One region of the Micromonospora sp. WMMD882 genome, then DNA from elsewhere that is predicted to be linked to it. Evidence: riboswitches for the same ligand, from Rfam matches in the RefSeq annotation. Region 1 holds a riboswitch; the other holds the start of a gene.
The links. A riboswitch is a leader RNA that binds a small molecule or an ion and turns the genes downstream of it on or off. The one in region 1 is predicted to bind ZMP and ZTP.

Region 1 (10,403 bases):
CCGGACTTCCTCGCCGACCGGTTCATCGACACCCGCGCCGAGGTCCGCACCCCGGGCGTGCTCAACGCCAGCCTGGCCGGCAACCGGCTCAACCACGAGGGCACCGAGCCCGGCGCGGGCGGCTTCCCCGGCTACCACGAGCTGGGGCCGAACGCCCTGGCCCGGCTCAACGAGGACGTCTTCGCCCAGACCGGGGTGAAGACCGTCGTGACCCACCTCGGCATCAACGACATCTGGATGTCCGGTGACTCCGCCGAGAGCATCATCGCCAGCCTGCGGCAGATCAACCAGCAGGTCCGCCAGCGCGGCCTGACCAGCCTGGTCGGCACGCTCACCCCGTACGAGGGGCACGGCGAGCCGGGCGTCTGGACGCCGGAGAAGGAGGCCACCCGGCAGGCGGTCAACGCGTACCTGCGCGGCAGCGCCGAGTTCGACGGCGTGATCGACTTCGACCGGGCGCTGCGGGACCCGGCGCGGCCGAGCCGGCTGCTGGCCACGTACGACTCGGGCGACCACATCCACCCGAACGACCTGGGCAACCAGGCGATGGCGGCGGCGATCCCGCTGCGTCTGCTCGGGCTGTAGCGCAACCGGCGGAAGCGGCGGGGGTCGGACACCCCCGCCGCTTCCGGCCGTCGTACCTGGGGAGGAAACTGCACACGTGGACGTCGCATCGATCCTCACCGGCCTCTACAGCGAGGCCGGTCGGCAGGATCCCTACCCGTACTACGCCGCCCTGCACGCGCTCGGGCCGGTCGCCGCCGTCCCGCGGCGGGGCGAGCACCGGGCGGTGTCGGCCGTCGCGGTCGGCTACGACGTGGTCGCCGGGGTGCTGCGTGACCCGGGCTTCTACAAGCAGGCGCCGCCGCGCTGGCAGGAACACGAGGTGACCCGCACCTTCCAGACCTCGATGATGTTCGTCAACCCGCCGGAGCACACCCGGATGCGGCAGGTCTTCGCGAAGGCGTTCACCCCGCGCCGGTTGGGGGCGCTGGAGCCGGTGGTGGCCCGGGTCGTGGACGCCTGCCTGGAGCGGATGGCCGAGCACGGCGCCGGCGGCGTCGAGGTCGACTTCGTCGCCGACTTCGCCCACCCGGTGCCGGCCCTGGTGATGGCGGAGTTCGTCGGCATTCCCGCGACCGACCTGACCTGGTACCGGGAGCGGGTGGACCGGCTCGACGACTTCCTCGACGTGGCCGGCAAGACCCCGCAACGGCTGGCCGCCGCCGACACCGCCGCCGCCGAGCTGCGCGGGTTCTACCGCGACCTGATCGCCGTACGTCGCCGCGCCCCCGGCGCGGACCTGATCAGCGCGTTGGTCGAGGCGCTGGACTCCGGTGGCGTCGAGCTCACCGAGGACGAGCTGATCAGCAACCTGGTCGTGCTGTTCAACGCCAGCTTCGTCACCACCGTCTACCTGCTCAGCAACGGGCTCCCGCTGCTGCTGGAGCACCCGGCGGTGGCCGCCGCGCTGCCCGGTGACGACGCCCTCGCGGCCGGAAGCGTCGACGAGATCCTGCGGTTGCGCAACCCGGTGCACTTCCTGGCCCGCGCCGCGCCGCACGACGTCGACCTGGCCGGCGTCCCGGTGGCCCGGGACGAGAACGTGCTGCTGCTGCTCGCCGGCGCGAACCGGGATCCGGTCCGGTTCCCCGACCCGGACCGGTTCGACCCGCGCCGCGCCGGTCCGCCGTCGCTGGCGTTCGGGATGGGTCTGCACTTCTGCCTGGGAGCGGCGGTCTCCCGGCTGGAGGGGCGACTCGCCCTGCCCCGGCTGCTGGCCCGCTTCCCCGGGTTGGCCGTCACCGCGCCGCCCGCCTACAGCGGCAGCCTGTTCCTGCGCGGCATCGACAAGCTCTTCGTCACCACCGGCGGTTAGGAGACCGACATGCCCCTCGACCCGCAGGTCGTGGCGTACCGTGCCCGTCGGGCGGCGGCCGGCACGCCGCAGCTCTACCAGCAGACCCTCGCCGAGGCCCGCGCCGCCGACCTGGCCGCGATCCGGGCCGGCGGCGGTGACGCCGAGCCGGTGCACGAGGTACGCGACACGCACGTGCCCGGCCCGGACGGCGACCTGCCGATCCGGATCCACCGGCCGGCCGGGGCGGGCCCGCTGCCCACCCTGGTCTACTTCTTCGGTGGCGGCTGGACCCTCGGCAGCGTCGACACCGCCGACGGGATCTGTCGTCGACTCGCCAACGCGGTGCCCTGCCAGGTGATCACCGTGGGCTACCGGCTCGCCCCGGAGCACCGGTTCCCCGCCGCCGTGCTGGACTGCCACGCCGCGACCACCTGGATCGCCGCGCACGCCGCCGAGCTGGGCGTCGACCCCCGGCGGCTGGCCGTGGGCGGGGACAGCGCCGGCGGCAACCTGGCCGCGGCGGTCACCCTGCTCGCCCGCCGGGACGGCGCTCCGGAGCTGGCCGGCCAGCTCCTGGTCTACCCGAACACCGTCCACCGGGGCGAGACGGAGTCGATGCGCGCCGCCGACGACCCGTACCTGTTCAACCGGACCTCCGTCGAGTGGTACTGGGGGCACTACCTGGCCGACCCGGCCGACGGGCGGAACCCGCTCGCCTCGCCGCTGCTCGCCGACGACCTCGGCGGCCTGCCCCCGGCTCTGGTGATCACCGCCGAGTACGACCCGCTGCGCGACGAGGGGGAGCGGTACGCCGAACGTCTCCGGGACGCCGGGGTGCCGACCGAGCTGTCCCGCTACCCCGGCATGGTCCACGGGTTCTTCGCCATGTCGGGTGTCCTCGACGGTGGACGGCGGGCCGTCGACCAGGCGGCCGGGTGGCTGCGCGGTCGGCTGCTCACCTCGGAGGCCGGCGCGACGTACGCCGCCGGGGCCGGCCGGCCGGTCGGCGCGAGGCGGGCCGATGGCTGAGTCGCCGGCCTCCGCGGTGCCCGCCGGGTCCGCGGTGTCCGCCGGGTCCGCGGTGTCCGCCGGGCCCGCGGTGCCCGCCGGGCGGTCGGTCGGTGGGCCGGTGGTCTGCCTGGCCGACTTCGCCGACCGGGCGCGGGCCGCGTTGCCCGCCCCGGTGTGGGACTTCGTCTCCGGCGGCAGCGGCGCGGAGACCACCCTCGCGGCGAACCGGGCCGCCCTGGACGAGGTGACGGTGCTGCCCCGGGTGCTGCGCGGGGTGGGCGCGCCGAGGCTGGACACGGCGCTGGTGGGCCGGCCGTCGGCGTTGCCGGTGGCGGTCGCGCCGATGGCGTACCAGAAACTGCTGCACCCGGACGGCGAGCTGGCCCTGGCCGGGGCGGCCCGCGCCGCGGGCGTGCCGTACGTGGCGAGCACCCTGGGCAGCTGTCCGATCGAGGAGGTGGCCGGGACCGGCGCTGAGGTCTGGTTCCAGCTTTACTGGCTGCGGGACCGGGCCCTGGTCGTCGACCTGCTGGCCCGCGCCGAGGAGGCCGGTTGCGCGGCGCTGATGGTCACCGTGGACGTGCCGGTGCTCGGTCGGCGGCTGCGGGACGTGCGCAACGCGTTCTCGTTGCCCGCCGACGTGGTCGCCGCGAACCTGCCGGGTGGCCGCGACGACCTGGCCCACCGGGGGACACCGGGGGTGTCGGCGGTGGCCGCGCACACCGGGGCGGTCTTCGCCCCGGCGCTGACCTGGCCGGACCTGGAGTGGCTGCGCGCGGAGACCCGGCTGCCGTTGCTGGTCAAGGGCATCCTCGACCCCCGGGACGCCACCCTCGCGGCGTCCGTCGGCGCGGACGCGGTGGTCGTCTCCAACCACGGCGGCCGGCAGCTCGACGGCGCTCCGGCCAGCGTGACCATGCTCCCCGAGGTGGTCGCGGCGGTGGCCGACCGCTGCGAGGTGCTGCTGGACAGCGGGGTCCGCGGCGGGGTCGACGTGCTGCGTGCCCTGGCGCTGGGGGCGACCGGGGCGCTGGTCGGGCGTCCGCTGCTGTGGGCGCTGGCGGTGGCCGGGCGGGCCGGGGCCGAGCAGGCGCTGGCGCTGCTCGCCACGGAGCTGCGTGACGCGTTGACGTTGGCCGGCTGCGCCGACCCGACCGAGGCCCGGCAGCTCCGGGCCCGCGTCGGGGGGCCCGGGTGAGCGACCCGGTGGACCTCGACGTGAGTGACCTGCATCCGGCCGTCGACGACCCCGCGCTGCGGTCGATGAACTTCCTCAACGAGATCGCCCAGCACTACCCGGACGCGATCAGCCTGGCCGCCGGCCGGCCGTGCGAGGAGTTCTTCGACGACGACGCGCCGGGCCGCTGGCTGGACCGGTTCCGCCGGCACCTGGCCGAGGACCTCGGTCAGGACGCCACGCAGGCGCGGCGCACCCTGTTCCAGTACGGCCGGACCAAGGGCATCCTGCACGAGCTGGTGGCCCGCAACCTGGCCCTGGACGAGCAGATCAGCGTCGACCCGGATGCGGTGGTGGTGACGGTCGGCTGCCAGGAGGCGATGTTCCTGGTGCTCCGGGCGCTGCGGGCCGGCCCCCGGGACGTGCTGCTCGCCGTCTCGCCCACGTACGTCGGGCTGACCGGCGCGGCGCGGCTGCTGGACTTCCCGGTGCGTCCGGTGGCCGGCGGTCCGGCCGGCCTGGACCTGGCCGACCTGCGCGCGCAGCTCGACCGGGCGCGGGCCGCCGGGGAGCGGCCCCGGGCGTGCTACGTGATGCCGGACTTCGCGAACCCGTCCGGGGTCAGCCTCTCGCTCGCCGACCGCCGTCGGCTGTTGGACCTGGCCGACGCGGAGGACCTGCTGCTCGTCGAGGACAACCCGTACGGGCTGTTCCCCGCCGACGACGCCGGGCGGCGGCTGCCCACGCTGAAGGCGTTGGACACCCGGCGGCGGGTGGTCTACCTGGGCTCGTTCGCCAAGACGGTGCTGCCCGGCGCGCGGGTCGGGTACGTGCTGGCCGACCAGCGGGTCCGGGGCTCGGACGGCGCGGTCGGGTTCCTCGCCGACGAGCTGGCCAAGATCAAGAGCATGGTCACGGTCAACACCTCGCCGATCGCCCAGGCGGTGATCGGCGGGCGGCTGCTGGAGCACGGGTGCAGCCTGGTCGGGGCGAACGTACGGGAACGGGCGGTCTACGCGGGAAACCTGCGCCGGCTGGTCGCCGGTCTGGCCGCGCGTTTCCCGCCGCCGTCGCCGGTGGGCTGGAACGTGCCGCGCGGCGGTTTCTTCGTGGTGGTGACCGTCCCGTTCCCGGTCGACGACGCGCTGCTGACCAGGTCGGCCCGCGAGTTCGGGGTGCTCTGGACGCCGATGGCGCACTTCTACGACGACACCGCGGCGGCGCCCGCGCTACGGCTGTCGGTGAGCGCGGTCACCCCCGGGCAGATCGACGAGGGCCTGGACCGGCTGGCCGCGCTGCTCACCGACGAGCTGCGTCGGCGGGCGGCCCCGGCGGCGTGAGGGCGGCGCTCCGGCGTCACGGGCGCGACACGGGCCGGCCAGGACGGCACGCTCCGCTGTGGACGACGATAATGTCCGCATGGTCGCCTGGGAGTACGCACTGCTGGTCCGCCGCTACCAAGGGCAGGGACGCAGCTTCGAGGTCACGTTCATCTGGTACGGACCGGACGGCTCGCGCCGGGACGTCACCCCCTACGGCGACACCGCCGTCGCCCACCTGAACCGGGTCGGCCGGGAGGGTTGGGAGCTGGTCACCGCCGCCGAGGACGTCAACAACGTCCAGGGCAGCACCGAGGTACACCGGTACCACCTCAAGCGGCCGATCACCATCTGAGTCGCCCGGGGCGCGGTCGGCGGGCGTCCACCCGCCGACCCGCCCCGGCGACGACAGCTCAGCCGAGGTCGACGGTGGGGTAGAGCGGGAAGCCGGCGAGCAGGTCGCTGGCCTGCTTGGCGACCCGATCGGCCAGCGCCGGGTCGAGGACGTACTTCGCCTTGGAGGCGGTGCCGTCGGCGTTGGACCCCGGCCGGGTCTGGCTCAGCACGGTGTGGATCAGCTCGGCGGTCTCGTCCATCTGGGTGACGCCCAGCCCCCGGGTGGTCAGGGCCGGCGTGCCGATCCGGATGCCGGAGGTGTACCACGCGCCGTTCGGGTCCTGGGGCACCGCGTTGCGGTTGGTGACGATGCCCGAGTCCAGCAGGGCCTGCTCGGCCTGGCGGCCGGTCAGGCCGTAGCCGGTGACGTCGATGAGCACCAGGTGGTTGTCGGTGCCGCCGGTGACCAGGGTCGCGCCCCGGCGCAGCAGCCCCTCGGCGAGCGCCTGGGCGTTGGCGACGATCCGGGACGCGTAGTCGGCGAAGTCGGGCCGGCGGGCCTCGGCCAACGCCACCGCCTTGGCCGCCATCACGTGCGGCAGCGGGCCGCCGAGCACCATCGGGCAGCCCCGGTCCACCTGCTCGGCCAGCTCCGGCCCGCAGAGCACCAGGCCGCCGCGCGGGCCGCGCAGCGACTTGTGGGTGGTGGTGGTGACGATGTGCGCGTGCGGCACCGGGTCGAAGTCGCCGGTGAACACCCTGCCGGCGACCAGGCCGGCGAAGTGCGCCATGTCCACCATGAAGGTGGCCCCGACCGAGTCGGCGATCTCCCGCATGATCCGGAAGTTGACCTTCCGGGGGTACGCGGAGTAGCCGGCGACCAGGATCAGCGGCCGGAACTCGCGGGCCGCCTCGGCGACCTTGTCGTAGTCGACCAGGCCGGTGGCCGGGTCGGTGCCGTAGCTGCGCTGGTCGAACATCTTGCCGGAGATGTTCGGCCGGAAGCCGTGGGTGAGGTGCCCGCCGGCGTCCAGCGACATGCCGAGCATCCGCTGGTCGCCCAGCTCGCGGCGGAGGGTGAACCAGTCCGCCTCGGTCAGGTCGTTGACGTGCCGGGCCTGCGCCCTCTTCAGCGCCGGGGCCTCCACCCGGTCGGCCAGGATCGCCCAGAAGGCGACCAGGTTCGCGTCGATGCCCGAGTGCGGCTGCGCGTACGCGTGCGCGGCCCCGAACAGCTCCCGGGCGTGCTCGGCGGCGAGCGCCTCGACGGTGTCGACGTTCTGGCAGCCGGCGTAGAAGCGCCGACCCACGGTGCCCTCGGCGTACTTGTCGCTGAACCAGTTGCCCATCGCCAGCAGGGTGGCCGGGGAGGCGTAGTTCTCGCTGGCGATCAGCTTGAGGGACTCCCGCTGGTCGGCCAGCTCGGCGCCGATGGCGTCGGCCACCCGGGGCTCCACGGCGCGGATCACCTCCAGCGCGCTGCGGAAGGCGGTGGACTCGGCGCTCGACGACGGCATGCGACCTCCATCAGATGTGCGGAAGGCCCAGGCGCTCGGCGTGCGTCATCGTGACGGGACCGCTTCCCGATGGTGCTCCATCCCCACGCGCCAGTCACGGCCCGGCTCCGATCCTACCGGGTCCTTCCGGCGGCCTCCGGCCTGCCCGCCCGGACCTGCCCGCGGGCGGGTGGCGGGGCGGACGGTTGGACCGGCGCGTACCGGGCACAGCAGGGGAGGGCCCGGCAGCGACGCCGGAGCCCGTGGACGGAGAGGGGCGACCATGAGCACACCCACCACCGACCGGCCGTTGGCCGTGGTGACCGGCGCGTCCAGCGGAATCGGGTACGAGCTGGCCGGCCAGTTCGTCGCACACGGGTACGACGTGGTGGCCGCCGCCGAGGACGACGGCATCCGGACGGCCGCGGACTCCCTGCACCGCGACGGCGGTCCGCAGGTGCGCCCGGTCCAGGTCGACCTGACCACCCCGGACGGGGTCGAGGAGCTCTGCGCCGCGGTGGCCGACACCGGCCGTGCGGTCGACGCGTTGGCGCTCAACGCCGGCCGGGGCGCCGGCGGGGAGTTCGTCGGCGGCACCGACCTGCGGGACGAGTTGGCCGTGGTCGACCTCAACGTGCGCTCGACGGTGCACCTGGCCAAGCGACTGCTGCCGGGGATGGTGGAACGTGGCGCCGGGCGGGTGCTGTTCACCTCCTCGATCGCCGCGACCATGCCCGGCCCGTTCCAGGCGGTCTACAACGCCTCGAAGTCGTTCACCCAGTCGTTCGCCGAGGCGCTGCGCAACGAGCTGAAGGACACCGGCGTCACGGTGACCGCGCTGATGCCGGGCCCGACCGACACCGAGTTCTTCGACCGTGCGGAGATGAACGACACGAAGGTGGGCGCGGGGAAGAAGGACGACCCGCGTACGGTCGCCGAGCAGGGTTTCGCGGCGATGATGAAGGGCGAGCAGGCCGAGGCCGCCGGTTCCCTGAAGAACAAGGCGCAGGTGGCCGCGAGCCGGCTGATCCCGGACCGGCTCAAGGCCGAGCAGCACCGCCGGATGGCCGAGCCGGGCTCCGCGGAGTGAACCGGTCGCCGCCGGCCGGCGTGACCGGCCGGCGGCGACACGGGGGAGCCGGGGCGGGCCCCGATCCGTAAGATCGGTGCCATGGTGGGGGAGGCCGGCAGCGGCGGCAGACTGCTCGCGATCAGCGACCTGCACGTCGGCTACGCCGAGAACCGTAAGGTCGTCGACGGGCTGCGCCCGGAGTCGCCGGAGGATTGGCTGCTCGTCGCCGGGGACGTCGGCGAGACGGTGGCGCACATCGAGCGCACCCTGGGGACGCTGGCGCAGCGGTTCGCCCGGGTGGTGTGGGTGCCCGGCAACCACGAGTTGTGGACGCCGCCGACCGACGAGGTGACGCTGCGCGGCGAGGAGCGCTACCGGCACGTGGTGGACGTGTGCCGCCGGCTGGGCGTGGTGACCCCGGAGGACCCGTACGAGGTGTGGCGTGGGCCGGGCGGGCCGGTCCGGGTCGTGCCGCTGTTCCTCGGTTACGACTACACCTTCCTGCCCGACGGCATGGACCAGGCGGCGGCGCTGGCCGAGGCGTACCGGCAGGGGATCGTCTGCACCGACGAGCACATGCTGCACCCGGATCCGCATCCCAGCCGCGAGGCGTGGTGCGCGACCCGGCTGACGCAGACCCGGGCCCGCCTGGACGCCCTCGACGACACCCCGACCGTCCTGGTCAACCACTATCCGCTGGTCCGCGAGCCGACCCGGATCCTGCGTTACCCGATCTTCGCCCAGTGGTGCGGGACGACCGCCACCGCCGACTGGCACCTGCGTTACCGGGCCGTGGTGATGGTCTACGGCCATCTGCACGTGCCCCGCACCACGTTCCACGACGGGGTGCGGTTCGAGGAGGTGTCGGTGGGTTACCCGCGGGAGTGGACGCGCCGGACGTACCCGCCGCGGCTGCGGCAGATCCTGCCGACGCCCGAGGGGGACCTACCGGAGTGGCCGTCGACGCAGCCACCCCGGTAGGCCGGGCTCAGGCGGTCATCGCGTCGAGCGCCTTCTTCAGCGCCTTCGGCGCGGTCGGGGTGCGCGGGGCGTCCGGGCGCAGGGCGATCATCTTCTCACCGATCTCCTGCAACTGGTTGCGGCCGAGCGCCTCCCGGACCTTCGGGAACCACTCCTGCTCCTCCTCCTCGACGTGGTGCGTGACGTTCTCGATCAGCACGGTGACCTTGGCGACGAAGCGTTCGTCGGAGGCGTCCATGGTGGCCAGCTCGGCGCAGAGGACGTCAGCGACGTGGTGTTCCTCGTACGACTCCAGGATGTCGTCCTCCAGGTCCGGCAGGAGCTTGCGGACCTCCGGGTACATCACCTCGTTCTCCAGGTAGGTGTGCACGGTGAGGGCCTCCAGGATCTGGTTCACGAGCTGCTGCCGCCGGCCGGGCGGACCGTCCTGCGCGCCCTGGAACTCCCGGAACAGGCGGCGCATCTCCTTGTGGTCCTCTTTGAGCAGCACGATGGCATCGGTGGACACCGGCGACCTCCTTGGTTGAGCTGGTGCCCGCCCTGCTACCCGGGTCCCTGACCGGGCAAACCGGTATCACCCGGACAGGTGACGGTCGCGCCGGGTGACCGCGGCGGGCCGTCAGACGGTGGCGAGGGTCTGCGGGATCTCGTCGAGCAGCTCCCGCGCCAGGAAACCGATCCGGCCGTACCGGGGCACCAGCCGCTGACCGCTGACCGCGTGGGTGAACGCCGCCCAGCAGGCCGCCTGGGTCGGCTCGGCGCCCCGGGAGAGCAGCCCGGCCAGCAGCCCGGCCCGCACGTCGCCGCTGCCGGAGGTGCCCAGCCCGGCGTCCCCGCTCTCCTCCCGCCAGCGTCGGCCGTCCGGGGCGGCGATGTGCCCGTAGAGCGAGACCACCGCGTGGTACCGCTCGGCCAGCTCGCCGGCCTCCGCGTCCAGGTCGTCGCCGGGCTCCCGGCCGAGCAGGTGCCGGGCCTCGGTGAGGTTCGGCGTCAGCACCGCCGGCCGTCCCGCGTCGACCAGCAGGCCCGGCTCGTGGCTGAGCGCGCCCAGCGCGTACGCGTCGAGCACCAGCGACGTCCGTGTGCCCGCCGCGTCGAGCACCTGGCGCAGCAGGGTCGTGGTCTCGTCGATGTCGTGCAGGCCGGGGCC
Region 2 (10,403 bases), 3.0 Mb from region 1:
TCACCGAGAAGCGGGTCAGCGAGGACTTCGCGATCCTGGCCGACATGCTCCAGCCGACCCTCGACGAGATCGAGGCGGTGGGCGCGCAGGGCGGCGTGATGACCGGTGTCCCCACCGGCTTCTCCGACCTGGACCGGCTGCTGAACGGCCTGCACCCCGGCCAGTTGATCATTGTTGCCGGACGGCCCGGTCTCGGTAAGGCGCTGGCGCTCGACACCCCACTGCCCACCCCACAGGGGTGGACGACCATGGGCGAGGTAGAGGTCGGGGACCAGCTGCTCGCCGCCGACGGTACGCCGACCACGGTCACCGCCGCGTTCGAGGTCAGGCACGGTCGTCCCTGCTACGAGGTCGAGTTCTCCGACGGATCGACGATCGTGGCCGACGCGGAACACCTCTGGAAGACCACCACGCGGGCAAGCCGCCGACAGCGGGCCGAGGCCGGCCGGACCCACCAGTGGCCGACGCATCAGCGCAGAGTCGTGGCCCACGCCCGGCGCCTGTCCGACAGCGAGCCGGACAGTCTGGTGAGCTTCGGCGAGTTGGTCGGACTGGTCGGCGAGGACTTCCGCCACGTGCTGCATGTCGTGGCGCACCAGGTGGGGCCCGCCGGTGAGGTGATCCGCGAGTACGTGCGGGCCGGGAGGCCCTGGCGGCGGCGTATGCCGGCGTACTCCCGTCGGGACCTGCTCGCCGCGCTGCAACAGCGGGTCGAAAGACTGCGGAACGAGGGGAGGACAGCCGACCACGAGAGCGTCGTGACGACCGCACAGATCGCCGCGACACTCCGGGTCGGAGGGGACGACCGGCTCAACCACGCCGTGGAGAACGCGCGGCCACTGGCGCTTCCGCACCGTGACGATCTGTTGATTCCTCCGTACACGCTGGGAGCGTGGCTGGGGGACGGCACCTCGGCCGCCGCCGCGTTCACCACTGCCGACCTGGAGTTGGTCACCTACATCGAGGCCGATGGTTTCGTGGTTCGACCGCTGGCCGCCCGGACGCGGTACTCGATCGGCTTGTCCCCGCCGGTCCCGCTGACCGCGCGGGACTGTGTGGTGTGCGGCAAGCAGTTCAGTCCACGCGGACCGAGTGTGTACACCTGTGGCCGTTCCTGCGGCGGGAAGTCCGGAGGACTGGTCGACCGCCGGGCAACGGCTGGATGCCGGTTCTGCGGCCGGGTCGTCCAGAGCAGTTGGAACGGCAGCCGTAGCTGTGCCGACTGCCGTCGCCGGTACGGGTCGTTCACCGGCCATCTGCGCGCCATCGGGGTGCTGGGGGACAAGCACATTCCGATGGCATACCTGCGCGCCTCCGAGCAGCAGCGGCGCCAGCTCCTCGCTGGCCTGCTCGACACCGATGGCACAGTGACCCCCACCGGATCCGTCCAGTTCGGCGTCACCTCCCGTCGACTCGCCGAGGACGTGCGTGAGCTGGTGGTCAGCCTCGGCTACCGGTGCAGCATGACCACCAGGCGGGTGAAGGGCCGACGGGCCGACACGTCGGTCGCCCACGTCTTGAACTTCACGACCGATGACGACGTGTTCCGGCTGGAGCGTAAGCGCATCGCGCTCAAGGAACGGCGTGCGTGCGTAACCAGATCGGCACGCACCGGCTCGCGGTACATCGTCGACGTCCGGCCGGTCCCCAGCGTGCCGGTGCGGTGCGTGACCGTGGAGAATGACGAACACCTCTACCTGGCCGGGCGCTCGATGATCCCGACGCACAACAGCACGGCCTCTATGGATTTTGCCCGAAACGCCGCAATTCGGGCAAATCAAGCGGCGGCCATCTTCTCGCTGGAGATGAGCAAGGTCGAGATCGTCATGCGGCTGCTCTCGGCCGAGGCCCGGGTGCCGCTGCACGTGCTGCGCAGCGGGCAGCTCTCCGACGACGACTGGACCAAGCTCGCCCGCTGCATGGGTGAGATCAGCGAGGCGCCGCTTTTCGTCGACGACACGCCGAGCATGAACCTGATGGAGATCCGGGCCAAGGCGCGGCGGCTCAAACAGCGGCACGACCTCAAGATGATCGTGGTCGACTACCTCCAGCTCATGACCTCGCCGAAGCGGACGGAGAGCCGGCAGCAGGAGGTCGCGGACCTGTCCCGGGGCCTCAAGCTGCTCGCCAAGGAGGTCGAGTGCCCGGTCATCGCGGTGAGTCAGCTCAACCGTGGACCCGAGCAACGCACCGACAAGCGCCCCCAGTTGTCCGACTTGCGCGAGTCGGGCTGCCTGACCTCAGAAACAAGGTTGATCCGCGCCGACAACAACTCGGAGGTGACCCTGGGAGAGCTTCTCGCTCACGGCGCGAAGGACATCCCAGTGTGGGCCCTGGACGAGAAGCTGCGGTACACCCCTCGCACGATGACACATGCCTTCCCGAGCGGGAACCGGGAGGTCTTCCGGATGACACTGGCCTCCGGCAAACAGATCGACGCCACCGCCAACCATCCGTTCCTCACCTTCGCCGGGTGGCTACCGCTCGGTGATCTGTCTGTCGGTGCCCGCGTCGCCGTCCCCCGGCACATTCCGCCGCCTCTTGCCGTGCGACCGTGGCCGGAGGCCGAAGTCGTGCTGCTGGCACATCTGCTGGGCGACGGGTCGTTCGTGCGTCGCCAGCCCATTCGTTACGCGACTGTGGACGAGTCGAACCTCGCGGCGGTCACTGAGGCTGCCAAACATTTCGGTATCTCGGCCGTTCGAGACGACTACGCGGCGGCTCGGGTGACCACCCTGCGCCTGCCGGCACCGTACCGACTGGCCAGGGGGCGCCGTAACCCCATCGCCGAATGGCTCGACTCACTGGGGCTTTTCGGTCTGCGATCGCATGAGAAGTTCGTTCCCCAAGCGGTGGCTGGCCTCCCCAAGGACCAGATCACCACGTTTCTGCGTCATCTCTGGGCAACCGACGGTTCGGTGACCGTCAAGAAGTCAGGTCGCGGGGGGAGGATTTATTTCAGCTCGACCAGCCGGCGAATGCTGGAGGATGTGTCGCGGCTGCTGCTGAGGTACGGCATCAGCGCCCGGCTGAAGGCTGTCCCGGTGGCTCGCCACCGGCCTCAGTACACGCTCGACATCTCGGGCCGGGACGACCAACTCCGGTTCCTTCGGGAAATCGGGGTGCACGGCGCGCGGTCGAAAAATTGTGTGGACCTCATCGCCTCGTTGGAGGCATTGGAGAGCAACACCAACGTCGACACGGTGCCGCGTGAGGTGTGGACGCGTGTGCGGGAAATCCTGACCGAGCGGAAGATGAGCCACCGCGAGTTCGCTGCGGCGATCGGCACCCAGTTCTGCGGTAGCGCTCTGTGGAAGCGCTCGCCCAGCCGCTCCAGGCTTGCGAATATCGCTGCCGTCCTGGATGCCGCAGACCTTGACTTGCATGCCACCAATGACATTTTCTGGGATGAAATTGTATCGATCGAGTCGATCGGTCATCGTGATGTCTACGATGCCACGGTCATGGGTACGCACAACTTCATCGCCAACGGAATCGCCACGCACAATTCCATCGAGCAGGATGCGGATGTTGTAATACTTCTGCATCGGGACGACTACTACGACAAGGAGTCACCGCGGGCCGGCGAGGCGGATTTTATTGTCGCCAAGCATCGGAACGGCCCCACCGACACCGTGACCGTCGCCGCCCAACTCCACCTCTCCCGCTTCGTCGACATGGCCATCGTCTGAGGTAGCTGCGCTGACGTTACCCCTCAACGGTCCACCCCGAGCTGGCCCGCAGCCGCCGCGACCGTCTGGGCCAGCAGCACGGCGATGGTCATGGGGCCGACCCCGCCCGGCACCGGGGTGAGCAGACCGGCCTGGTCCCGGGCCGTGGTCGCGTCCACGTCGCCGACCCCGCCCGGGTGGTAGCCGGCGTCGACCACCACCGCGCCGGGCTTGATGTGCGCGCCGGTGATGAGCCCCGGTCGACCGACCGCCGCCACCAGCACGTCCGCCTCCCTGGTGATCGACGCCAGGCCGACGGTCCGGGAGTGGCAGTACGTGACCGTGGCGTCTCGGGCCAGCAGCAGCATGCCGACCGGCCGACCCAGGATCGCGCTGCGCCCCACCACCACGGCGTGCTTTCCGGCCAGGTCCACCTGGTACTCGTCCAGCAGCCGGAGAATGCCGCCGGGCGTGCAGGACACGAAACCGGGCAGCCCGAACGCCGTCGCGGCGAACGAGCGCGTGGTCACCCCGTCCACGTCCTTCTCCGGGGCGATCGCCTCGAACGCGGCCCGTTCGTCGAGGTGCGACCCGACCGGATGTTGGAGCAGGGTGCCGTGCACCGCCGGATCCCGGGACAGGGCGGCGACCGCGCCGACCAGCTCGTCGGTGGTGATCGACGCGGGCAGCGCGACGTGCCGGGAGTCGATGCCGGCCTGCGCGCAGCGGTTGCGCTTCATCCGGACGTACGTCACCGAGGCGGGATCGTCACCGACCAGCACCGTCGCCAGGCAGGGAGCGACGCCGGTACGTCGGCGGAGGTCGGCTGCCCGGGTGGACGCCGCCTCGATCGTGCGGCGGGCGAGGTCACGGCCGTCCATCAGCCGGGCCGGGGAACGTGGGGTCATGGGGGCACTCCGGAAGATCACGGGAGATGCCCAGGCGTACGGCGGCGACGAGTGTCAGACCGCTCCCCGGTGGTGCACCACCCGAACGCCAGTCACGGCCCGTCCACACTGTACCCGCTGGATCAGCCCAGCAGGGGAAACCGGTCGGCGGCCGGGCCCAGCTCGGTGTGGTCGGCGTCGCTGAGCGGGAGCCGTCCGGCGGCCTTGAGCAGGTGCTCGTCCCCGGTCCACCGGGCCGGTCGGACCACGTCGTCGCCGAGCAGGCCGTCCATCGTCGACACGGTCACCGCGCGGGCCAGCGGGCCGGGGCCGGCCGCGTCGGGCAGGTCGACGATCAGGTCGAGGTGGTGCAACACCGCCTCGGTGGTCAAAGTGGCGAGGAAGTCCGCCACCCGCAGCACGTGCCCCTGGGTGGTCACGTACGCCGTCGGGTCGGCGGCGGCAGCCGCGCGTACCGCCGCCGGCGCGGTGTCGGACCAGAGCCGGACGATCCCGCCGGGCCGCTCGAAGGCGGCGGCGGAACGACGGATCCACCAGGCGTGCCGGTCGGCGACGCCGTCGGTGTCTCCGCCCGGGAAGGAGTGCCAGTAGCTGACCTGGTCGACGTCGGCGGGCCCGTCGGCGGGGCTGGCCAGCGTGACCAGGGCGCGCTGAGCGTCGCCGAGCACGTGCAGGAGCAGGTCGGCGACGAGCCAGCCCCGGCAGCGGGTGGGTCGTCGCAGGTCGCCGTCGTCGAGGTCGGCGACGACGGCGGTGATGCCCGCGTACGCCTGGGCGAGGGCCTCGGCCTGCCGGAGCTCGGTCATGCCGTCGAGGGTCGCACGCTGCACGCCCGGCGGGGCGGCGAGCAGCGCCAGGAACACCGGCGGGGCGGCGAGCAGCGCCAGGAACGCCGGGCGTCGGGAGGGGACCGTCCCGCGCGCCCGGGACACGTCCCCTCCCGGCGCGCTGTCAGTCGAAGAGCTCGCCGAGGAAGCCGTGCTGCTTCTTCTTGCGGCGGTAGTGGCCGTGGTAGCCGTAGTGCTGCTGGTGGCCGCCGTACGCCGGAGCGTGGGTGGGCGGGTAGCCGGGCGGCGGCGGGGGCGGCGGCGGGGGAACCGCGCCGTACCCGGGCTGGTGGTGCGGGGCGGCGCCGGGCGGGGGCGGCGGCGGGGGCGCGTAACCGCCGGGCGGGGCGGGAGCGTGCGGCTGGCCGGGGACCTGCGGGGGCCCGGCGTTGTGCTGTTTGTTCCAGTTGGCCTCGGCCTCGAACAGCTTTTCGAGCTCGCCGCGGTCGAGGAAGATGCCACGGCATTCGCCGCACTGGTCGATGACGACGCCGCTGCGCTCGTACTGGCGCATGTCTCCGCGGCACTTGGGACAGATGAGCTGCATCTCTCGACGGTACCCGGTGACTGTTGCACTCAGGAGGCGGCGAGCGCGCCGGTCACCTCGTCGTCGGTGACCTCGTGGAAGTCGTCGTAGTAGCGGCTGACCGCGCCGAAGTCGGGTGGCCGCTGGGCGCAGACCACCTGGTCGGCTTCGGCGGCGAGCATCTCGTACGCCTCCGGGGAGCCGACCGGGACGGCGACCACCACCCGGCGTGCGCCGAGCCGTCGGGTGACCTGGACGGCGGCGCGGGCGGTGGCCCCGGTGGCGAGGCCGTCGTCGACGATGACGGTGGTGCGTCCGGCCAGGTCCAGCGGCGGCCGGCCGGCCCGGTAGAGCCGTTCCCGACGGTCGAGTTCGGCCTGTTCGCGTCGGGTGACCTCGGTGATGTCGGCGGGGTCGAGTCGGTCGGCGACCGGGTCGTTGCGCACCTGGACGCCGCCGGGGCCGAGCGCGCCGAAGGCGACCTCGGGCGCCCAGGGCATGCCGAGTTTGCGGACGACCAGCACGTCGAGGGGGGCGTCGAGGCGTCGGGCGATCACCTCGGCGACCGGCACGCCGCCCCGGACGAGGCCGAGCACCACCACGTCGGTGCGGTCGGTGAGCCCGGTCAGCCGGTCGGCGAGCATCGCGCCGGCCTCGGCGCGGTCACGGTAGGTGGTGGTCATGCCTCAGGTCTACGCCTTCCCGGCCGGTTCCGCCGGGTACTTGCGGTGAAGAGGCGAGCCGGAGGGCGGGCGCCCAGACCAGCAGGGCGAGCGGGTAGAGGAGGTACCCGAAGCGGGTGGCGGGCATCAGGGCGATCGCGGCGAGCAGTCCGTACCCGCAGATCACGGCGCTGGTGGCGGCGGTGCGGGGTGGGCGGCGCAGGAGCCGGACGGTGATGGCGAGCCCGGCGACGACCAGCAGGGCGGCGGCGACGGCGCGGCCGGCGGGCAGGCCGGTGGCGATCAGGTGGCCCGGCAGCGGGGACTGTGCCGGGCTGGTGACGAGGCCCTGGCCGAGCGGGAAACGCAGCACGTTCTCGACCAGGGCGTCCCGGTCGACCAGCAGGGCGGGGAGCAGGGCGGCGGCGGGCAGGCCGAACGCGCCGACCGCGTACCGGCCGGTGGCGTGGCGGGCGCCCGCCCAGAAGAGCAGGACCAGGGCGACCGGCCAGGCGAGGAGCTTGAGCGCCCCGGCCAGGCCGACGGCGAGTCCGGCCCGACCGGGTCGGCCGGTGGCGGCGAGGGCGAGGGCGAGCAGGCAGAGCGCGAGTACGGGGAGGTCGTCGCCGCCGGTGGCGAGGGTGAGCGCGCAGACGGGCAGGACGGTGGCGGCCTGGACGGCGCGGACCAGGGCGGCGTCGAGGGGGCGGCGGTGCTCGCCGGCGGGCGTGGACCCGGCCGCGTCGGCGCGACCGGCAACGGCGTCGGCGTGGGCGGGCGTGGCGTGGGCGGGCGTGGCGTGCGCGGGCGTGGCGTGGGCGGGCGTGGCGCGCAGCACGTGTACGGCGAGGGCCAGGGTGATCGCGGTGGCCAGGGCGAAGGCCAGGCGGGCGTCGGTCCACCAGGTGTCGAGGGCGGCCCGGGGCAGGCCGAACACCGCCATGCCCGGCTGGTACGGGGTGTAGCCGAGCAGTTGTTCGCCCGGCGGGAGGGCGGCGATCGCGTCCGGCCCGAGGTATGGGGTGCCGTCGTGGACGAGCCGGTCGCCGGAGCGCTCGACGACGAGCACCTCTTCCTGGGCCCGGTCGGCGTGCCCGGCGGCACGTTGCACGGCCTGCCAGCCGAGCGGGAGCAGGGCGGTGGTGGCCCAGGTCAGGCCGGTGACCGTCGCGCGGGCGGCGGTGCCGGCGAGCGGGGCGGCCGGGCGGCTGCGGCGGGCGAGGAGCTGCCCGGCGGCGAGCAGGGCGGCGACCAGGTAGCCGACGGCGGCGACCGCGCCCCAGGCCCGGTGGGACGGCAGGGTGGAGGTGACGGCGGTGAGCGCGGCGAACGCGGCGGAGGTGGCGTAGAGGCCGAGGTCCAGGGGCAGGCCGCCGCCTCTGGTGTCGACGGCCCGCCAGACGCGCCGGGCCGGACCGGTGACCCGGGGCCGGGTCGGTGCGGCCGGCTCGGCGGGTGTGGGTGTCGGCGGGTGGTCCGGGTCGTCGGCTGCGGTCACGCCGGAAAGTGTGGCAGACGGTCCGTCCGGTTCCGGTGGTGCTGGCGGCGGCCGGGCGCGAGCCGGATGACCGCGCCGGCGTCGTGCAGGGGTGGGGCGAGGTGGCCGGGGCGACCGCCGGTCCCGCGACGCAGGGTGGCGAGGAACAGGTCGGCGGGCATCGGACGGGCGAAGAGGTGCCCCTGCCCGGCGAGGCAGCCGAGCTCCCAGAGGGCACGGCGTTGCGGCTCGCTCTCCACGCCTTCGGCGACCACGTCGAGGTCGAGGCTGCGGCCGAGGTCGAGGGTGGACCGGATCACGGCGGCGGCCTCGGCCGAGGACTCCATGTCGGTGACGAAGGTCCGGTCGATCTTGATTTCGTGCACCGGGATGCGGGAGAGCAGCGACAGCGAGGAGTAGCCGGTGCCGAAGTCGTCCAGCGCCAGCCGTACGCCCGCGTCGCGCAGGCGGCCGAGCACCCGGTCGACGACGTCGAGTTGGCTGAGGGTGAGGTTTTCGGTGAGCTCCAGCATCAGCCGGTCGGGTGGCAGGTCGTGGGCGCGCAGCCGGGCCAGCACCGAGCCGGGGAAGCGGGCGTCGAGCAGGCTGCGCGGGGAGACGTTCACCGCGACGGGCAGGTCGAAGCCGGCCTCCCGCCAGCTCACCAGGGCGACGAGGGCCTGGTCGAGCACGGTGTCGGCGAACGCCGGGAGCAGGCCGGAGCGTTCCACCGTGCTGAGGAAGCGGCCCGGGTCGACGGTGCCGTTGGTGGGGTGGTGCCAGCGGGTAAGGGCCTCCGCGCTGACCACCTCGCCGGTGCCGAGGTCGACGATGGGTTGGAAGTCGACCGCGAACTCGTGGTCGGCGACGGCCCGGGGCAGGTCGCCGCCGAGGGTGAGCCGGCCGAGGTCGGCGGTGTCCCGGCCGGGGGTGTAGGAGGCGAGCCGCTGGGCGTTGCGTTTGGCCTGGTACATGGCGACGTCGGCGCGGCGCAGCAGTTCGGCCATGCCGCCGTGGGTGGGCGCGGTGGCGATGCCCCCGCTGGCTTCGACGCTGATCCGCATGCCGTCCAGGTCGAACGGCTCGTGCAGGACGGCGAGCAGGGACTCCGCGCGGTGCGCGGCCACGGCGGGGGCGGGCAGCCCGCGGAGCAGGACGGCGAACTCGTCACCGCCGAGCCGGGCGACCAGGTCGTCGGCCTGTACGGCGTCGCGCAGCCGGGCGGCGACCTGCACCAGCACCCGGTCTCCGGCGGCGTGCCCGAGGGTGTCGTTGATCTCCTTGAAGTGGTTGAGGTCGATCAGGGCCAGCGCGGTGACGCCGTCGGCGTGTCGTTGTTCGAGCTGGGCGCTGCCCTGGTCGAGCAGGTGCCGGCGGTTGGCCAGGCCGGTCAGGGCGTCGTGGGTGGCGGCGTACGCGTGGTCGGCGGCGACCCGGGCCAGCTCGGCGTACGCCTGCGCGTTGCGGACCGCGGTGCACAGGGCGGAGGCGAAGGTACGCAGGGTGTACTGCTCGCGTTCGGAGAGGCGGACCGGGCCGCGGAACCGCAGGCGCAGCACGCCGACGTCGGGGCCCCGGTCGTGCCCTTCCAGGGGGATGGGGATGACCGAGCCGTCCACGGTGGGGGGGCCGCCGGCCGGGCCGTCGTAGCTGATCGTGCCGCTGCCGCCGCGTACGCTGCGTCCGCCGTCGCGCAGCTCGATCTCGACCTCGTCGGCGGAGAAGAGCTCGGCGGCCTGGGTGACGGCGGTGGTCAGCACCTTGTCCAGGTCGACCGAGTTGAGCGCGTCGGTGGTGCGGGCCAGCCGCTGCCACGCCTGCTGTTCGGTGCGGGTCTGGATGCGGTGCGAGTACGCCAGGTGCAGGCTCACCACGAGTGGTGGCACGGCGAGCAGCAGGCGGGTGTCGGCCTGGATGATGACGAGGGTGGCCAGGGCCACCACGAACCGGACGGCGAAGCCGGTGAGCCGGAGGTCCAGGTTGCTGCGGAACTGCCGGGAGATGCGGGTGCCGGAGGCGAGCGCGATCACCGGGATGGCGAGGAGATCGTCGAGGAGAGCGGCGGCGAGGTAGGCGAGGGCGACGCCGACGACGAGCCCGGTGACCTCGGCGGGGGGCCACGACCAGCCCATGCTGACCAGGACGAGCCCGGCGGCCCCGGCGACCAGGACGTTCTTGCCGACGTTGAACGCCATCTTGATGGCGGGCAGTTTGACCGAGCCCAGGGCGACGCCGAGGCCGGTGCAGACGACCACCCAGGAAGTGGGGGCGATCGCCACTCCGATGATGATTGCCGTTTCGTTCCAACTGATGGAATGCGTGGTCGAGCGGA

Region 2: linked by a shared signal. The riboswitch ahead of O7606_RS19250 (bifunctional 5,10-methylenetetrahydrofolate dehydrogenase/5,10-methenyltetrahydrofolate cyclohydrolase) and the one ahead of O7606_RS05800 (glycine hydroxymethyltransferase) in region 1 are both predicted to bind ZMP and ZTP.

The regions. Positions count from the first base shown of each region.
Region 1 covers NZ_CP114903.1:1,518,473-1,528,875, reverse strand. Annotated here, with positions in the region: gene O7606_RS05830 (SGNH/GDSL hydrolase family protein) at 1-585, shown strand, start outside; gene O7606_RS05825 (cytochrome P450) at 662-1,879, shown strand; gene O7606_RS05820 (alpha/beta hydrolase) at 1,889-2,890, shown strand; gene O7606_RS05815 (alpha-hydroxy acid oxidase) at 2,883-4,070, shown strand; gene O7606_RS05810 (PLP-dependent aminotransferase family protein) at 4,067-5,389, shown strand; gene O7606_RS05805 (hypothetical protein) at 5,469-5,723, shown strand; gene O7606_RS05800 (glycine hydroxymethyltransferase) at 5,782-7,221, opposite strand; ZMP/ZTP riboswitch at 7,240-7,329, opposite strand; gene O7606_RS05795 (SDR family NAD(P)-dependent oxidoreductase) at 7,484-8,290, shown strand; gene O7606_RS05790 (metallophosphoesterase) at 8,372-9,253, shown strand; gene O7606_RS05785 (hemerythrin domain-containing protein) at 9,261-9,761, opposite strand; gene O7606_RS05780 (NAD(P)H-hydrate dehydratase) at 9,873-10,403, opposite strand, start outside.
Region 2 covers NZ_CP114903.1:4,540,444-4,550,846, forward strand. Annotated here, with positions in the region: gene O7606_RS19245 (replicative DNA helicase) at 1-3,692, shown strand, start outside; gene O7606_RS19250 (bifunctional 5,10-methylenetetrahydrofolate dehydrogenase/5,10-methenyltetrahydrofolate cyclohydrolase) at 3,716-4,579, opposite strand; ZMP/ZTP riboswitch at 4,601-4,685, opposite strand; gene O7606_RS19255 (maleylpyruvate isomerase N-terminal domain-containing protein) at 4,702-5,511, opposite strand; gene O7606_RS19260 (zf-TFIIB domain-containing protein) at 5,531-5,953, opposite strand; gene O7606_RS19265 (phosphoribosyltransferase family protein) at 5,983-6,615, opposite strand; gene O7606_RS19270 (glycosyltransferase 87 family protein) at 6,596-7,963, opposite strand; gene O7606_RS19275 (bifunctional diguanylate cyclase/phosphodiesterase) at 8,089-10,403, opposite strand, start outside.